2 regions of the Gordonia sp. NPDC057258 genome follow, and region 2 is predicted to be linked to the other one. Evidence: predicted binding sites of a transcription regulator. Region 2 holds the regulator's gene; the other holds the start of a gene.

Region 1 (7,089 bases), on a different contig from region 2:
ATCGCGCGCCCGCACGATCCCGACCATCGCACGCGGATCATCCGTCGGGTCTCCTGCGTGCGCGGCTCCGTGGAGTTCCGCGTGACGGTTGCGCCGCGGTTCGATTACGGGCGCCAGGCGCACACCGTCGTCGTCGAGGACGAACGCCGACTCCGTTTCGAGACCGACGATCTGGTGTTGCATCTCGCGTCGACGGTCGATGTCGACACCGTCGACGACCGGGATGCACAGGCCCACTTCACCGTCGAGACCGGTCAGTGCGTGACGTTCGTCCTCGCCCCCGACCCCATCGGGTCCGACATGCTCGACCACGACAGTTCTCCCGCGGTCGTCGCCGCGACGGTCGCATTCTGGCAGGACTGGGTCTCGCGCTCCTCCTACACGGGCCGGTGGCGGGAGATGGTGCACCGGTCGGCGCTCACGCTCAAACTGCTGACGCACGAACCGTCGGGGGCGGTGGTGTCCGCGGTGACCGCCGCGCTTCCCGAAGAGATCGGCGGCGAACGGAACTGGGATTACCGCTACGTGTGGATCCGCGATGCCGCCTTCACGCTCTACGCGCTACTGCGGCTGGGTTTCACCGACGAGGCGGGCGCGTTCATGGACTGGCTGACCTGCCGGTTCGACGACGGCGCCGATGAAGCGGGAGATCTGGGACCGCTGCGGTTGATGTACACCGTCGATGGGGATCCGCCGCCGAAGGAGACCGAACTCGACCACTGGGAGGGTTACCGGCAGACCTCGCCGGTGTTGGTCGGAAACGCCGCCGCCGACCAGCTCCAGCTGGACATCTACGGCGAGCTCATCGACTCGGTGTACCTGTACAACAAGTACGGACCGGGGATCTCCTTCGGGTCCTGGACGCATCTGTGCACGGTGGCGGGATGGCTCGTCGACAACTGGGATCGTCCGGACCAGAGCATCTGGGAGGTGCGGAGCAAGCCGCAGGACTACGTCTACTCGCGAGTGATGTCGTGGGTGGCCCTCGAGCGGATGATCCGGATGAGTCGGCAGCGCGGTCTACCGGGCGACGTCGCCGGGTGGATGAAGGCCCGCGACGACATCTTCCTGCAGATCATGGAGCGGGGCTGGAACGACGACGTGGGGGCCTTCGTCCAGACGCTCGACTCCGATCGGCTCGACGCCGCGCTGTTGCTCATCCCCGCCGTGAAGTTGCTGTCGCCCACCGACGACCGATTCGTCCGCACCCTCGAGCGGATCGAGGAGGAACTCGTGAGCGACTCCCTGGTGTTCCGGTACGACACCGACGGTGGCCACGACGGCCTCGACGGAGCCGAGGGAACGTTCTCGCTGTGCTCGTTCTGGTACGTCGAGGCGCTCACCCGGGTCGGCCGCCTGGCCGACGCCCGTCTGGCGCTGGAGAAGATGTTCACCCACGCCAATCACCTCGGTCTGTACGCCGAGCAGGTCGGCCTGACCGGTGAACAGCTCGGCAACATGCCGCAGGCGTTCACTCACCTCGCCCTCATCAGCGCGGCCATCAACCTCGACCGGCGCCTTGGCGACTAGGCGCGAAGCGCCGCGCTCAGATCCAGCCGGACCCGCCGCACAGGTCGTCGGCGGCCGCGGGGCCGGTCGATCCAGCCGCATACGGTTGCGGCGCCGGCGGATTCGCCAGCACCGGTGCGGCCACCTCCCACACATGCGCGAGGCCGTCGGGTCGGGTGAACAGCGACCGATCGCCGCGCAGCACGTCGACGATGAGTCGGGCATAGGGCGACAGGCCGTCGGCCACCTTGTCGAGCTGTTCGGTCATGTGGGCGACGGAGAGGTCGGTGCCCGAACCGGGTTCCTTGACGGTGACCGCCAGATCGATGGCACCATCGCCGGCCAGATCGAAGGTCAGCACGGTGCCGTCCTCAGGGGTATCGGTCAGCGGACCGTCGGCGGGGGAGCGGAACACGAGGCTGAGTCGCTGGGAGCTGTGGTCGAGCATCTTGCCGGTCCGCAGCAGGAACGGGACGCCGTGCCAGCGGTTGGTGTCGACCCACAGGCGGACTGCCGCGAACGTCTCGGTGGTGGAGTCCGCGGGGATGCCGTCGGTGTCGCGGTACCCCTCGTACTGGCCGAAGACCACCTCGGTGGGGTCCAGCGGCCGGAACGCCGCGATGACCGACTCCCGCGCGTCGAGCAGGTCGTCGGCGCCGAGCGACACCGGGGGTTCCATCGCGACTTCGGCCGCCACCTGGAACAGGTGGGTGACGATCATGTCCAGGAATGCGCCGGTGGCGTCGTAGAAGGCGGCGCGGTCGGCGATGTCGAGGGTCTCCGGGACGTCGATCTGGACTTCTGCCACGTGTTCGCGGTTCCACACCCCCGAGAACAACCCGTTGGCAAAACGGAGGACGTGAAGGTTCTGGGTGCTCTCCTTCCCCAGAAAGTGGTCGATCCGGTAGATCTGCTTCTCGTCCAGGGATTCGTGGACCGCCTTGTCGAGAGTCCGGAAGCCGTCGGGGGACGTACCGAACGGCTTCTCGTAGACGACTCGGGATCCCTTCGCAAGATCGTGCGCGGCAATGGCTTTCGTGTAGTCGACGAAGGTGGTCGGTGGGAGGGCCAGATAGTGGACCAGTTGAGCACCGTCGCCGACGGCGTCACGGGCCGCGTCGATCACCTCTGGCAGACGGCCGGGGTCGTCGACGGTGAACCCGCCGCCGGCGAAGCGGATGGTCTCGGCGAACGCTTCCCATTCGTCCGATGACACCGACCCGTCCGGACCGAACTCCTCGATCGCGTCCTTCACATGTTGCCGGAATTCATCGTCGGTCCGGTCGCCGCGTCCGTTGCCGATCAGCTGCCATCCGTCGGGGAGCAGGTCTCGCCGGTGGAGTTCGTACAGCGACGGCAGGACCATCCGCTTGGCGAGGTCGCCCGTCGACCCGAAGAGGATGAAGATCACCGGCCCGGTGGAGTTGTCTGTGGTCACTCAATCCATATTGCGCGAACAGATGTGCAGAGTGCGGGATGTGTGCTGGATTCCGTTACCGATCGCGCACTGTGGACGTCAGCGGATCCCTGCGCCGCCGGCCAAGTCTAGTCCTGCGGAGGTCCTGGCAGGGGGAGCGCAGATACCACGGCAGGGCGTAACGCGACGGGAACGACGTACCTGTCGCCCTCGAGCGTCAGCCAGCCTTCTTCGATGTACAACTCGAGCCGACGATGGATTGCCTCGACGAGGAACTCGCTGAGTCCGAGTTTGGGGACCCAGGCGTTGATCTCGGCGATACTCAGCGGTGAATCGCCGAGTCCGCTAATGACCACGCCGATCAAGGACGACGAGAAGTCGATGTCGGGGTTGTATTCCCGAGGAAAGCCGGACCGAACCCATGCGGTGAGACCCACCCGCAGCACGTCGATCCGGGGCTCGTCCCGCCACAGATGGGCGGCGCGCCCGGGACGTGCGCTCGAGGTATTGGCTTCGACGATATCGAGGGCCTGGGCAAAGCCCCACAGGTGATGTAACGACGCGACGTCGCTCATGCTCTTGACGTGAGCGGGGAAGTCGATGTCGAGTCGGCGGGCGAGGTCGCGGGCCTCGGCCGGTTTGAGCCACCGACTCTGCGTGGTGGGGCGGTGCGGACCCAGCCAGTCCAACAGCTCGGTGACCCGCCGGACGGGCTGTGTGTCCAGGAGGGCAGCGCGTTCGGTGGCCTCGTCGACTTCCTCGATTGTCGTGGTCCGTAACTCGAGCCCGGAGGCAAGGGCAAACTGCTCGGCGGCATAGGCCGATACGGATTCGGTGCTGAGCCACATGCCGGTCTCGACCAGGTAGCGGCGCAGCGTCTCGATCGCGATGGCGAGCGGTTTGGCGTCCTGCTGCTGGTTCGACTCGATGTGGTTGAGCATCGACACCATGGTGTCGACGTCGTCGGTAGTCCAGGAGAGCGGATCGAAACCGGGGTTCGTCTGCCCGACGGCGTCGAGCACGATGAACGCGTACGCCCCGATGTGGGTGACAGCTTCCTCGTCGCCGGGGAAGACCTCATCGCGGAGCCACGACTTGAATGATTCGGGAGCAACGTGTCGCCTTGCTGTGCCGAAAAGCGGTACCACGTTGGAGTGGTTGCCACTGCCGGAGTCGTGTTTGCGCTTACGTTGGGCGCGGCGCTTCTTCTTGTCGCGTGAAAGCTGTGACATCGGGCTCAAGAATAGGCGCCCGACTTGTGCGTCGTTCAATACTGCGGATCGGTTTGTCGCGTTCCGGAGAGTCTGTGGCGTCGGGTCCCGAGCCTGGACGGCTGTGAGGGCGGGGGATCGCCAACCCCCGACATCCTGGAGCAAGTGGTCTATGTCACAGAAACTTCAGGCTTGAGCGGAATGCACTCAACTATGTTGGCGTTGTAGACCGCGTATGGCTCATACTTGAGCCTGTTGGACTTAAGAGAAAGGTGCACGCGAGTGGACAGCTTCACCCCCACCACCAAGACGCAGCAAGCATTGAGTTCTGCTGTGCAGGCGGCGGCCAGTGCTGGCAACCCCGACGTGCGACCGGCCCACATCCTCGTGGCACTGCTCAATCAGTCCGACGGCATCGCGTCGCCGCTGCTCAAGGCAGTGGGCGTGGACCCGTCGAGCGTTCGTGCGCAGGCCCAGGCTCTGGTCGATCGCATGCCGACGGTGTCCGGCGCCAGCTCGACGCCTCAACTATCCCGCGAATCGATCGCGGCCGTCACCGCAGCTCAGCAGCTGGCCGGTGAGCTCGACGACGAGTACGTCTCGACCGAGCACGTCGTCGTCGGCCTGGCGACCGGTGACTCCGACGTCGCCAAACTGCTGCACAACCTCGGTGCGACACCGCAGGCTCTGCGCGAGGCGTTCGTCGCCGTGCGCGGCAGCGCACGGGTCACCTCCGAGGATCCCGAATCGACCTACCAGGCTCTCGAGAAGTACTCGACCGACCTGACCGCGGCCGCCCGCGAGGGCAAGCTCGACCCGGTCATCGGCCGCGACACCGAGATCCGGCGCGTCGTGCAGGTGCTCAGCCGGCGGACCAAGAACAACCCGGTCCTCATCGGTGAGCCCGGCGTCGGCAAGACCGCCATCGTCGAAGGTCTCGCGCAACGCATCGTCGCCGGCGACGTGCCGGAGTCGTTGCGCAACAAGACCGTCATCTCCCTCGACATGGGTTCGATGGTCGCCGGCGCGAAGTACCGTGGCGAGTTCGAGGAGCGGCTCAAGGCCGTGCTCGACGAGATCAAGGGTTCGGCCGGACAGGTCATCACCTTCATCGACGAGCTGCACACGATCGTCGGAGCCGGTGCGACAGGCGATTCCGCGATGGACGCCGGCAACATGATCAAGCCGATGCTCGCCCGTGGTGAGCTGCGGCTGGTCGGTGCCACCACCCTCGAGGAGTACCGCAAGTACATCGAGAAGGACGCCGCACTAGAGCGTCGCTTCCAGCAGGTGTACGTCGGCGAGCCGTCGGTCGAAGACGCCATCGGCATCCTCCGCGGCCTGAAGGACCGGTACGAGGTGCACCACGGCGTGCGCATCACCGACTCCGCATTGGTCGCTGCCGCATCGCTTTCCGATCGCTACATCACCTCGCGGTTCCTGCCCGACAAGGCCATCGACCTCGTCGACGAGGCCGCGTCGCGGTTGCGGATGGAGATCGACTCGCGCCCCGTCGAGATCGACGAGGTCGAGCGGATCGTCCGCCGTCTCGAGGTCGAGGAGGTCGCCTTGCAGAAGGAGACCGACGCGGCGTCGAAGGAGCGGCTCGAGAAGCTCCGCGCCGAGCTGGCCGACCAGAAGGAGAAGCTCAACGAGCTCTCCGCCCGGTGGCAGTCGGAGAAGACCGCGATCGACGCGGTCCGAGACCTCAAGGAGGAGCTGGAAAGGCTTCGCGGCGAGGCTGATCGCGCGGAGCGCGACGGTGATCTCGGACGCGCCGCCGAGCTGCGGTACGGTCGCGTCCCCGGACTGGAGAAGGAGCTCGAGGCCGCGATCGAGAAGACCGGCACGGATCCTTCTCAGGACGTGATGCTGCAGGAGGAGGTCGGACCCGACGACGTGGCCCAGGTCGTGTCGGCGTGGACCGGAATCCCGGCCGGACGCATGCTCGAAGGCGAGACCGCCAAGCTGCTGCGCATGGAAGAGGAACTGGGACACCGGGTCATCGGTCAGAAGGATGCGGTGCAGGCGGTGTCCGACGCGGTGCGTCGTGCCCGCGCCGGTGTCGCGGACCCGAACCGGCCGCTCGGCTCGTTCATGTTCCTCGGCCCCACCGGTGTCGGTAAGACCGAGCTGGCCAAGGCGCTCGCCGAGTTCCTGTTCGACGACGAGCGGGCGATGGTCCGCATCGACATGAGCGAGTACGGCGAGAAGCACAGCGTGGCAAGGCTCGTCGGTGCTCCGCCCGGTTACGTCGGGTACGAGGCCGGCGGCCAGCTGACCGAGGCGGTGAGGCGTCGTCCGTACACGGTGGTCCTGTTCGACGAGATCGAGAAGGCTCACCCGGACGTGTTCGACGTGCTGCTGCAGGTACTGGACGAAGGTCGACTGACCGACGGTCAGGGCCGGACGGTGGACTTCCGCAACACCATCCTGATCCTCACCTCGAACCTCGGTGCGGGGGGCGACAAGGATCACGTCATGATGGCGGTGCGGTCGGCGTTCAAGCCGGAGTTCATCAACCGTCTCGACGACGTGGTGATCTTCGACGCCCTGAGCCCGGAGGAACTGGTGTCGATCGTCGACATCCAGCTCGACCAGCTCAAGAAGCGCCTCGCGCAGCGTCGCCTCGACCTCGAGGTGTCGACCAAGGCCAAGGAATGGCTGGGCGCACGCGGATTCGACCCGCTGTACGGTGCTCGCCCGCTGCGCCGCCTGGTGCAGCAGGCCATCGGTGACCAGCTCGCCAAGCAGCTGCTCGCCGGCGACATCCGCGACGGTGACGTCGTGCCGGTCAACGTCAGTGCCGACGGAGAGTCGTTGGTACTGGGCTGAGTTCGTGACTGACAAGTGAATGACAAAGGGACCCATCCTTCGGGATGGGTCCCTTTGTCTGCGCCGGCTACGGATGTGGGAAGCGGTCGAGGTTGTCCTCTACCCACAGGCGCAGTG
Region 2 (7,089 bases):
GCGTGCATGCGATCTCGGCGAGTGCGGCGGCATAGCCGGTGACGACGACCTTCTCCGTCCACGACGGCCCGGTGCCGACGCCCGGCGCGAAGGCCCGAGCCAGGTGGTCGCGGACGTCTGCGCGGGACGCCGAGATCCCGATGCGGTCGACCTCCACAGGGACGGAATCGACGAGTTCGAGGATCGCGGCCTCGGCACCGGCCGCCGACGCGTCCGGGAGGTCGACGAGATTGCTCGCCAGGACGTGGCCGTCGGCGTCGCGGACCACCGAGCTGATCTGGTCGTCGACGACGGAGATACCCAGGACCACGAACCCCGGCATCGGGCCGTTTGCCGGTACCTCGGACATGGTTCACCTCCCGTCGCCGACCTTGCTGTGGCGTTCTGACCCGCAAGCCTAGCGGCTGACGCGAGGACCGGGGCATCCGGCTGTGTCCGGCGTCCGGCTCAGATCGACTCGGCAGCGTGCTGGGTGTACGCGGCGTCGCGCACCGCCTCGTCGGTTTCCAGGCCGGCGCCCAGGGCGCCGCCGACGGTCGCGAGGGAGCACGTCAGCCAGGCAACCTCCAGATAGTCGGTGAAGCCGACAGGGTGGTCGAGCGTCGCACCGATGACCTGCGGCACCACGAGGCAGAGCGCGCCGATCGCGGACAAGACGAACAGCGCCGCGTAGAACGCGCCCACACCGAGAACGACTGTGATCATGGTGACGATGTTGAACAGCACCACCTGTTCTCGCGTCTGTCGGGAGCCGCCGCGTTCCCACAGGTCGGCGCCGATGATCAGGGTCGCGGTGATCGCGATGATCGAACCGAGTGCCACGCCGGTGAGCCGAATCCCACCGAAAGTGTCTGCGAGCAGCCAGATGTCGGCGGTCACCAGTGCGAAAACCCCGGCCGCGATAGCGCCGGTGAGTGCGCGGCTCAGGCCGAGTGCCAGCCGCCACGGGCGGTTGGCGCGCACCATGCCGGTGAGCAGACGCAGGTTCCCGGTCAGGACACGCGCGGTGAACGCGGTGCCCGCCTCGTCGACGTCGGTCCCGAGTTGGCGCACGCGATGGCGCAGCGCCGACCGCGCCGGCGACTTCTGGTGACCGCGGAGGTCGTCGGCGTCGGCACCGAGGAGTTGACCGACGAGTCCGGTGATGATGCCGCGGGCCCGCTGCCGCACTCCGGTGGCGCCGAGCGCCGGCACCGAGAGGACCGCGACGCCGTGCACTGCGTTGGCGTGCGCGACGACCGGACGTTTGCCGACGTGTAGCGGCAGGTCGGTCAGGCAGAGCACCAGATCCCACTCGTGTTCGAGCAGAAGATCTCTTGTGGCGTCGACGATCTCGGCGTCGCCGGCCGGCGGCTGTACGACGCCGGCCTCGAGGAGATCCAGCTGCCAGCGCGCGCCAGGGAAGGTCGTCTGGATGTGGTCGGTGAGGTCGGCTTCGATGAGCTTGCGGGCGAGGTCGATCGCCTGGCCCGGCGCGGCGACGATGCCGAGGACGACGACGGGTTCATCCGAGGTGCCGGGCTCGGGGAACGACTCGGGGGAAGAGGAGTCCATCAAGGGTGACGGTCCGGCTCAGGCGAACCGGGCCGCGAGGGCCCGCAGGGTGCCCTCGATCCCCTTGCCGTTCTTCTTGTCGTAGCCGATGAGTTCCATGATCTTCGGTACCCGGAGCGTCGAGTAGTCGAAGGTCTCGGTGACCGCGGTCGTGGTCGGTGACGTCGAGTCGAGTTCCCACCGCCAGCGGTGCCCCATCGGGTGCTGCCATTCGACGACCCGGCCGGGTTCGAAGTCGGTGACGGTCGAGGTGATCTTGTACGGCACGCCGTACTGCTTCATCCCGACGCTGAAACGCGCCCCACGGGTCAGCGTCTCGGGCCCGTCCACGGGGGTGTCGCGGACCGTGCCGGAACCGTCGAGCTCCGGATGCCGATGCGGATTCGACACGAGCGCGAACACATCGGCGACCGGGGCGTTCACGACGACCCGGCGCGAGACCTTGTGCGGGCCGGAGTCGACGGTGGTGACGGGTTCAGGAGCCATACGCTCAACGTTACGCACGTCCGTGGGCTCGCGTCGAAACCGCGTCAGTCGGTGGTGCGTTTGCGTCGCGGCTGCCAGACGACCAGGGCGTTGGTGCGCGGCACGGGGACGAGTTCGCCGCCGCGGCGGGTCCGCGACGCCTGCACCTCGTCGGTCAGCTCGCGCACGCGGTGCTGGAGCGCCTCGACCTGATTGCTCAGGTCGATGATGCGTTTGATGCCCGCGAGGTTGACGCCTTCCTCCTGCGAGAGACGCTGGATCTCGCGCAGGAGTTCGACGTCGCGGGACGAGTAGCGGCGGCCACCGCCACTCGTCCGTTGCGGGGTGACCAGGCCCAGGCGGTCATACGTCCGCAGGGTCTGGGCGTGCATGCCGGCGAGTTCGGCGGCCACCGAGATCAGGAAGGTCGCGCCGTCGCCGTCGAAGTTGCCCGCACCGGCCATCACTCATCGCCCCCAGTCCGCCCGCGGGTCGAAACCGCTTGCCCGCTCGGCCTGGTCGTAGGCGCGCATCGCCTCGACCGCGGCCTCGTCGAGCTTGTTCGGAACCGCGACCTTCACGGTGACGAGCAGGTCGCCCGCCCCGCCGGAGCGCTTGGGCACTCCACGACCGCGCACGCGCAGCGTGCGGCCGTCAGTGGTGTTCGGCGGGATCTTCACCCCGACCGAACCCTCCAGGGTCGGAACCGAGACCGTCGCTCCGAGAACGAGTTCGGAGATCCGCACCGGCAGCTGCACCCGAAGGTCGTTGCCGCTGCGGGTGAACTGCTTGTGCGGGGTCACGTGCACGACGACGTAGAGGTCACCCGACGGGGCGCCACGACGACCGGCCTCGCCCTGCCCGGCGAGCCGGATGCGCTGACCGTCCTCGACGCCGGCGGGGATCCGGACGTTGATGGTGCGCGCGCGGACCTTCACGCCGCTGCCGTCGCAATCGGTGCACGGGTCGTCGATCCGCGACCCGGTGCCCTGGCAGTCCTGGCAGGGCTCGCTGAATCCGAACGCGCCCTGGTTGCGGCTCACGAACCCGGAACCGTTGCAGTTCGCGCACACCCGCGGACTGGTCCCGGGCTTGGCGCCCGAGCCGTGGCAGGTGGTGCAGGGTGACGGACTCGTCACCCGCAGGGGGACGGTCGTGCCGAGCGCGGCGTCGGAGAACGAGAGCGTCGTCTCGGTCTCGAGGTCCTTGCCACGACGCGGCCGGCTCGCCGTCGAAGTACGTTGCGTTCCGCCGCCGCGGTTGAACAGGCCGTCGAAGATGTCGCCGAAACCGCCACCGCCGCCGCCGGTCTGCGCCCCGCCGAACAGGTCGCCGAGGTCGAAGTCGCCACCGCCGCCGGTGGTGTAGGTGGTTCCGCCGCCGGGGAAGCCACCCGGGAAGCCGTTGCCGCCGCCGCGGAATCGTCCGCCGGCGAACATGGCGCGTGTCTCGTCGTATTCCTTGCGCTTCTCGGCATCGCCGAGGACGCTGTGGGCTTCGGACACCCGCTTGAAGCGCTCTTCGGCCGCGCTGTCACCTGGATTCGCATCCGGATGCAGCTCGCGCGCGAGCTTGCGGTAGGCCTTCTTGATCTCTTCAGCCGAAGCGTCAGAAGCAACGCCCAGGTCCTTGTAGAAGTCGTGTTCTAACCACTCACGTTGTGGTGCCACCAGACGTCACCTCCTTGAGTTCTGTTGTCTGGATTGAAGTTTCAGTTGGGGTCACCTGCTCCCTGAGGTGCGAGCAGACCACCTGCTCCCTGAGGTGCGAGCCGACCACCTGCTCCCTGAGGTGCGAGCGAAGCGAGCCACGAAGGGTTCGTCGCCCTTCGTGGCTCGTCGCTTGCGCTCCTCGCACCTCAGGGATCAGTGGTGAGTTCGCCCACCCAGGATCGAGCGACGGTCGTTCTATTGTGCACCGGGCGCGTCGCCCGCGGGAGCGGGATCGGTGACCGTCACCATCGCGGTGCGGATCACCTTCTCGCCCAGGCGGTAGCCGCATCGGTACACCGATCCGATCACCGGATGTGCCCCGGTGCCGTCGTGCTGCACGGCTTCGTGGAGTTCGGGATCGAACTCGTCACCCGCCGCACCGAAGGCCACGAGACCTTCGGCGGCCAGCACACCGGTCAGCTTGTCGGCGACCGAACGCAGCGGACCGCTGTCGAGGTCGCCGTGTTCACGGGCACGGTCGAGATCGTCGATGATCGGCAGCAGCTTGTCGATCAGGATCTGCTTGCCGTAGGCGACCGAACCCTGCTTCTCCTCGGCGGCACGCCGCCGGAAGTTGGCGAACTGGGCGCGTTCTCGCTGCAGGTCGGCCGTCAGCTCGGCGACGCGGGCATCCGGTTCGTCGGCTGCGGCGTCCGGCTGCTCCTCGGTGGCCTGTGACATGTCGGTCTGCTCGTCGACGACCGGTCCGGCATCGGCCGGGCCGGGTCCGGCGGCCGGCTCGTCGCGCACCTCACCCGTCTCCGGGTCGATACGACGACGGTCGGTCACCGTCACCGGCTCCTCGCCGGACCCATTCGACGAATGGGCTCCTGCGGTCACTTGTTCTCCTTCGAGTCGGCATCGTCGACGACCTCGGCGTCGACGACGTCGGGATCGGTGTCGGCCGCGGCGGACTCACCGTTGGGGGACTCGGCAGCGGCGTTGGCGTAGATCGCCTGGCCGAGGGCCTGCGACTCCTCCGACAGCTTCTCGATCGCGGACTTGATCGCCGCGGTGTCGTTGCCCTTGAGCGCTTCCTGCGCCCCGGCGACGGCCGCCTCGACCTTCTCCTTCAGCTCCGCCGGGACCTTGTCCTCGTTCTCCTTGAGGAACTTCTCGGTCTGGTGGACCAGCGACTCCGCCTGGTTGCGGGTCTCGGCCTCCTCGCGGCGCTTGCGGTCCTCGTCGGCGTGCGCCTCCGCGTCCTTGATCATGCGGTCGATCTCGTCCTTGCTCAGGCCCGAACCGTCCTGGATGCGGATCGAGTTCTCCTTGCCGGTGCCCTTGTCCTTCGCGGTGACGTGCACGATGCCGTTGGCGTCGATGTCGAAGGTCACCTCGATCTGCGGGACACCCTGCGGGGCCGGAGCGATGCCGCCGAGCTCGAAGCTGCCGAGCAGCTTGTTGTGCGAGGCGATCTCGCGCTCACCCTGATAGACCTGGATCTGCACCGACGGCTGGTTGTCCTCAGCGGTCGTGTAGGTCTCCGACCGCTTGGTCGGGATCGTGGTGTTGCGCTCGATCAGCTTGTGCATCACGCCGCCCTTGGTCTCGATACCGAGGGAGAGCGGGGTGACGTCGAGCAGCAGCACGTCCTTGACCTCACCGCGGAGCACACCGGCCTGCAGTGCGGCGCCGACGGCGACGACCTCGTCCGGGTTGACGCCCTTGTTGGGCTCGCGGCCACCGGTCAGTTCCTTCACCAGGTCGGTGACGGCCGGCATACGGGTCGAACCACCGACGAGCACGACGTGGTCGATGTCGCCGACGGAGATGCCCGCATCCTTGATGACGGCCTGGAACGGTGCGCGGGTGCGCTCCAGCAGATCAGAGGTGATCTTCTGGAACTCGCTGCGCGAGAGCTGCTCGTCGAGGAACAGCGGGTTCTTGTCGGCGTCGACGGTGATGTAGGGCAGGTTGATCGAGGTGCTCTGCGAGCTCGAGAGTTCGATCTTCGCCTTCTCGGCGGCCTCACGGAGACGCTGCAGGGCCATCTTGTCCTTGGTCAGATCGATGCCGTTCTGGCTCTTGAACTTCTCGACGAGCCAGTCGACGACGCGCTGATCCCAGTCGTCACCACCGAGGTGGTTGTCACCGGAGGTCGCACGGACCTCGACCACGCCGTCGCCGATCTCGAGCAGCGAGACGTCGAAGGTACCGCCACCGAGGTCGAAGACCAGGATGGTCTGTTCCTTCTCACCCTTGTCGAGCCCGTAGGCCAGGGCGGCCGCGGTCGGCTCGTTGACGATGCGGAGCACGTTGAGGCCGGCGATCTGGCCGGCTTCCTTGGTGGCCTGACGCTGCGCGTCGTTGAAGTACGCCGGGACGGTGATGACCGCGTCGGTCACGTCCTCACCCAGGTACGACTCGGCGTCGCGCTTGAGCTTCATGAGCGTGCGCGCGCTGATCTCCTGCGGGGTGTACTTCTTGTCGTCGATCTCGACGGTCCAGTCGCCCTCGCCCATGTGGCGCTTGACGGAGCGGATGGTGCGGTCGACGTTGGTGACCGCCTGGTTCTTGGCGGGCTGACCGACCAGCACCTCGCCGTTGCGCGCGAACGCGACCACGGACGGTGTGGTCCGCGCGCCTTCGGCGTTGGCGATGACAGCGGCTTCGCCGCCTTCGAGCACGGCCACCACCGAGTTGGTGGTACCGAGGTCGATTCCAACAGCACGAGACATGTTTGGCTTCCTCCTAGTTTGCGGGTGTGCACCCGAGTCCTTGTCCCGGGGTCTCGCGACCGCGGGGATGTAGTGGCGAAACTCTGCGGGACCGGACTTCAGTGCGTCCGACTCATGTCCTACTGAAAAAGTAGATCCGAGTCAAACCGACTTGAGTCTTCATCGCTCAGGTTTCTCGAAGTGTGTAACGGGGGTGGTCGACGGATTGTTCCCCGGTCGGCCAAAAAAGTTGAGCGGAGTTCGCTCAATGTCGGCCGGGGCCTCAAACGCGTATGACGTTGCGCCCGGTTTCCGGGCACAACGTCATACGGATGCGTGGCTTCTTCGACCTCGCCATCGCCGGGGCCCCGGCCCCGCAACTTCCACGGTGGTCAGTACGCCACCACCCCAACACGCTGCGCCTCCGTTACCCATCGGTCCCGGTCGCGTGGGGGCTACGGTCGATACATCCCCTCGACGCGGAGGTGGCGATGACCAAGACCACACCGAGCGATCCGCGATGGGTGCTGTGGCGCGTCGCGCCGGCGTCTGGCTTCGAGGTCGACGACCCGACCGGGCGTGGCGAGGTCGAGATCGCGCAGATCGACGAGCGACAGTTTCTCGTGCGCAACGCCTTTCGGTTCTCCGATCCCGCGGTCGAGGAGTACCTCGTAACACAACTGGTCGAGCGAGGACAG

Evidence for each region. The regulator HspR, encoded in region 2, represses chaperone genes until heat shock. The targets are predictions, from matches to a motif close to ANNTGAGTNNNNNNNACTCANNT.
Region 1: clpB (ATP-dependent chaperone ClpB) is a predicted target of HspR. The motif match lies at 4,328-4,350, and genes of this name have one in related genera.

What each region holds. Positions count from the first base shown of each region.
Region 1 covers NZ_JBHUXZ010000028.1:42,466-49,554, forward strand. Annotated here, with positions in the region: gene ACFUEJ_RS17910 (glycoside hydrolase family 15 protein) at 1-1,530, shown strand, start outside; gene ACFUEJ_RS17915 (glucose-6-phosphate dehydrogenase (NADP(+))) at 1,547-2,947, opposite strand; gene ACFUEJ_RS17920 (hypothetical protein) at 3,055-4,158, opposite strand; gene clpB (ATP-dependent chaperone ClpB) at 4,420-6,972, shown strand; gene ACFUEJ_RS17930 (helix-turn-helix domain-containing protein) at 7,040-7,089, opposite strand, start outside.
Region 2 covers NZ_JBHUXZ010000008.1:53,605-60,693, reverse strand. Annotated here, with positions in the region: gene ACFUEJ_RS08245 (hypothetical protein) at 1-349, opposite strand, end outside; gene ACFUEJ_RS08240 (hypothetical protein) at 448-1,554, opposite strand; gene ACFUEJ_RS08235 (SRPBCC family protein) at 1,573-2,040, opposite strand; gene ACFUEJ_RS08230 (heat shock protein transcriptional repressor HspR) at 2,085-2,483, opposite strand; gene dnaJ (molecular chaperone DnaJ) at 2,487-3,689, opposite strand; gene grpE (nucleotide exchange factor GrpE) at 3,927-4,571, opposite strand; gene dnaK (molecular chaperone DnaK) at 4,568-6,412, opposite strand; gene ACFUEJ_RS08210 (DUF1353 domain-containing protein) at 6,883-7,089, shown strand, end outside.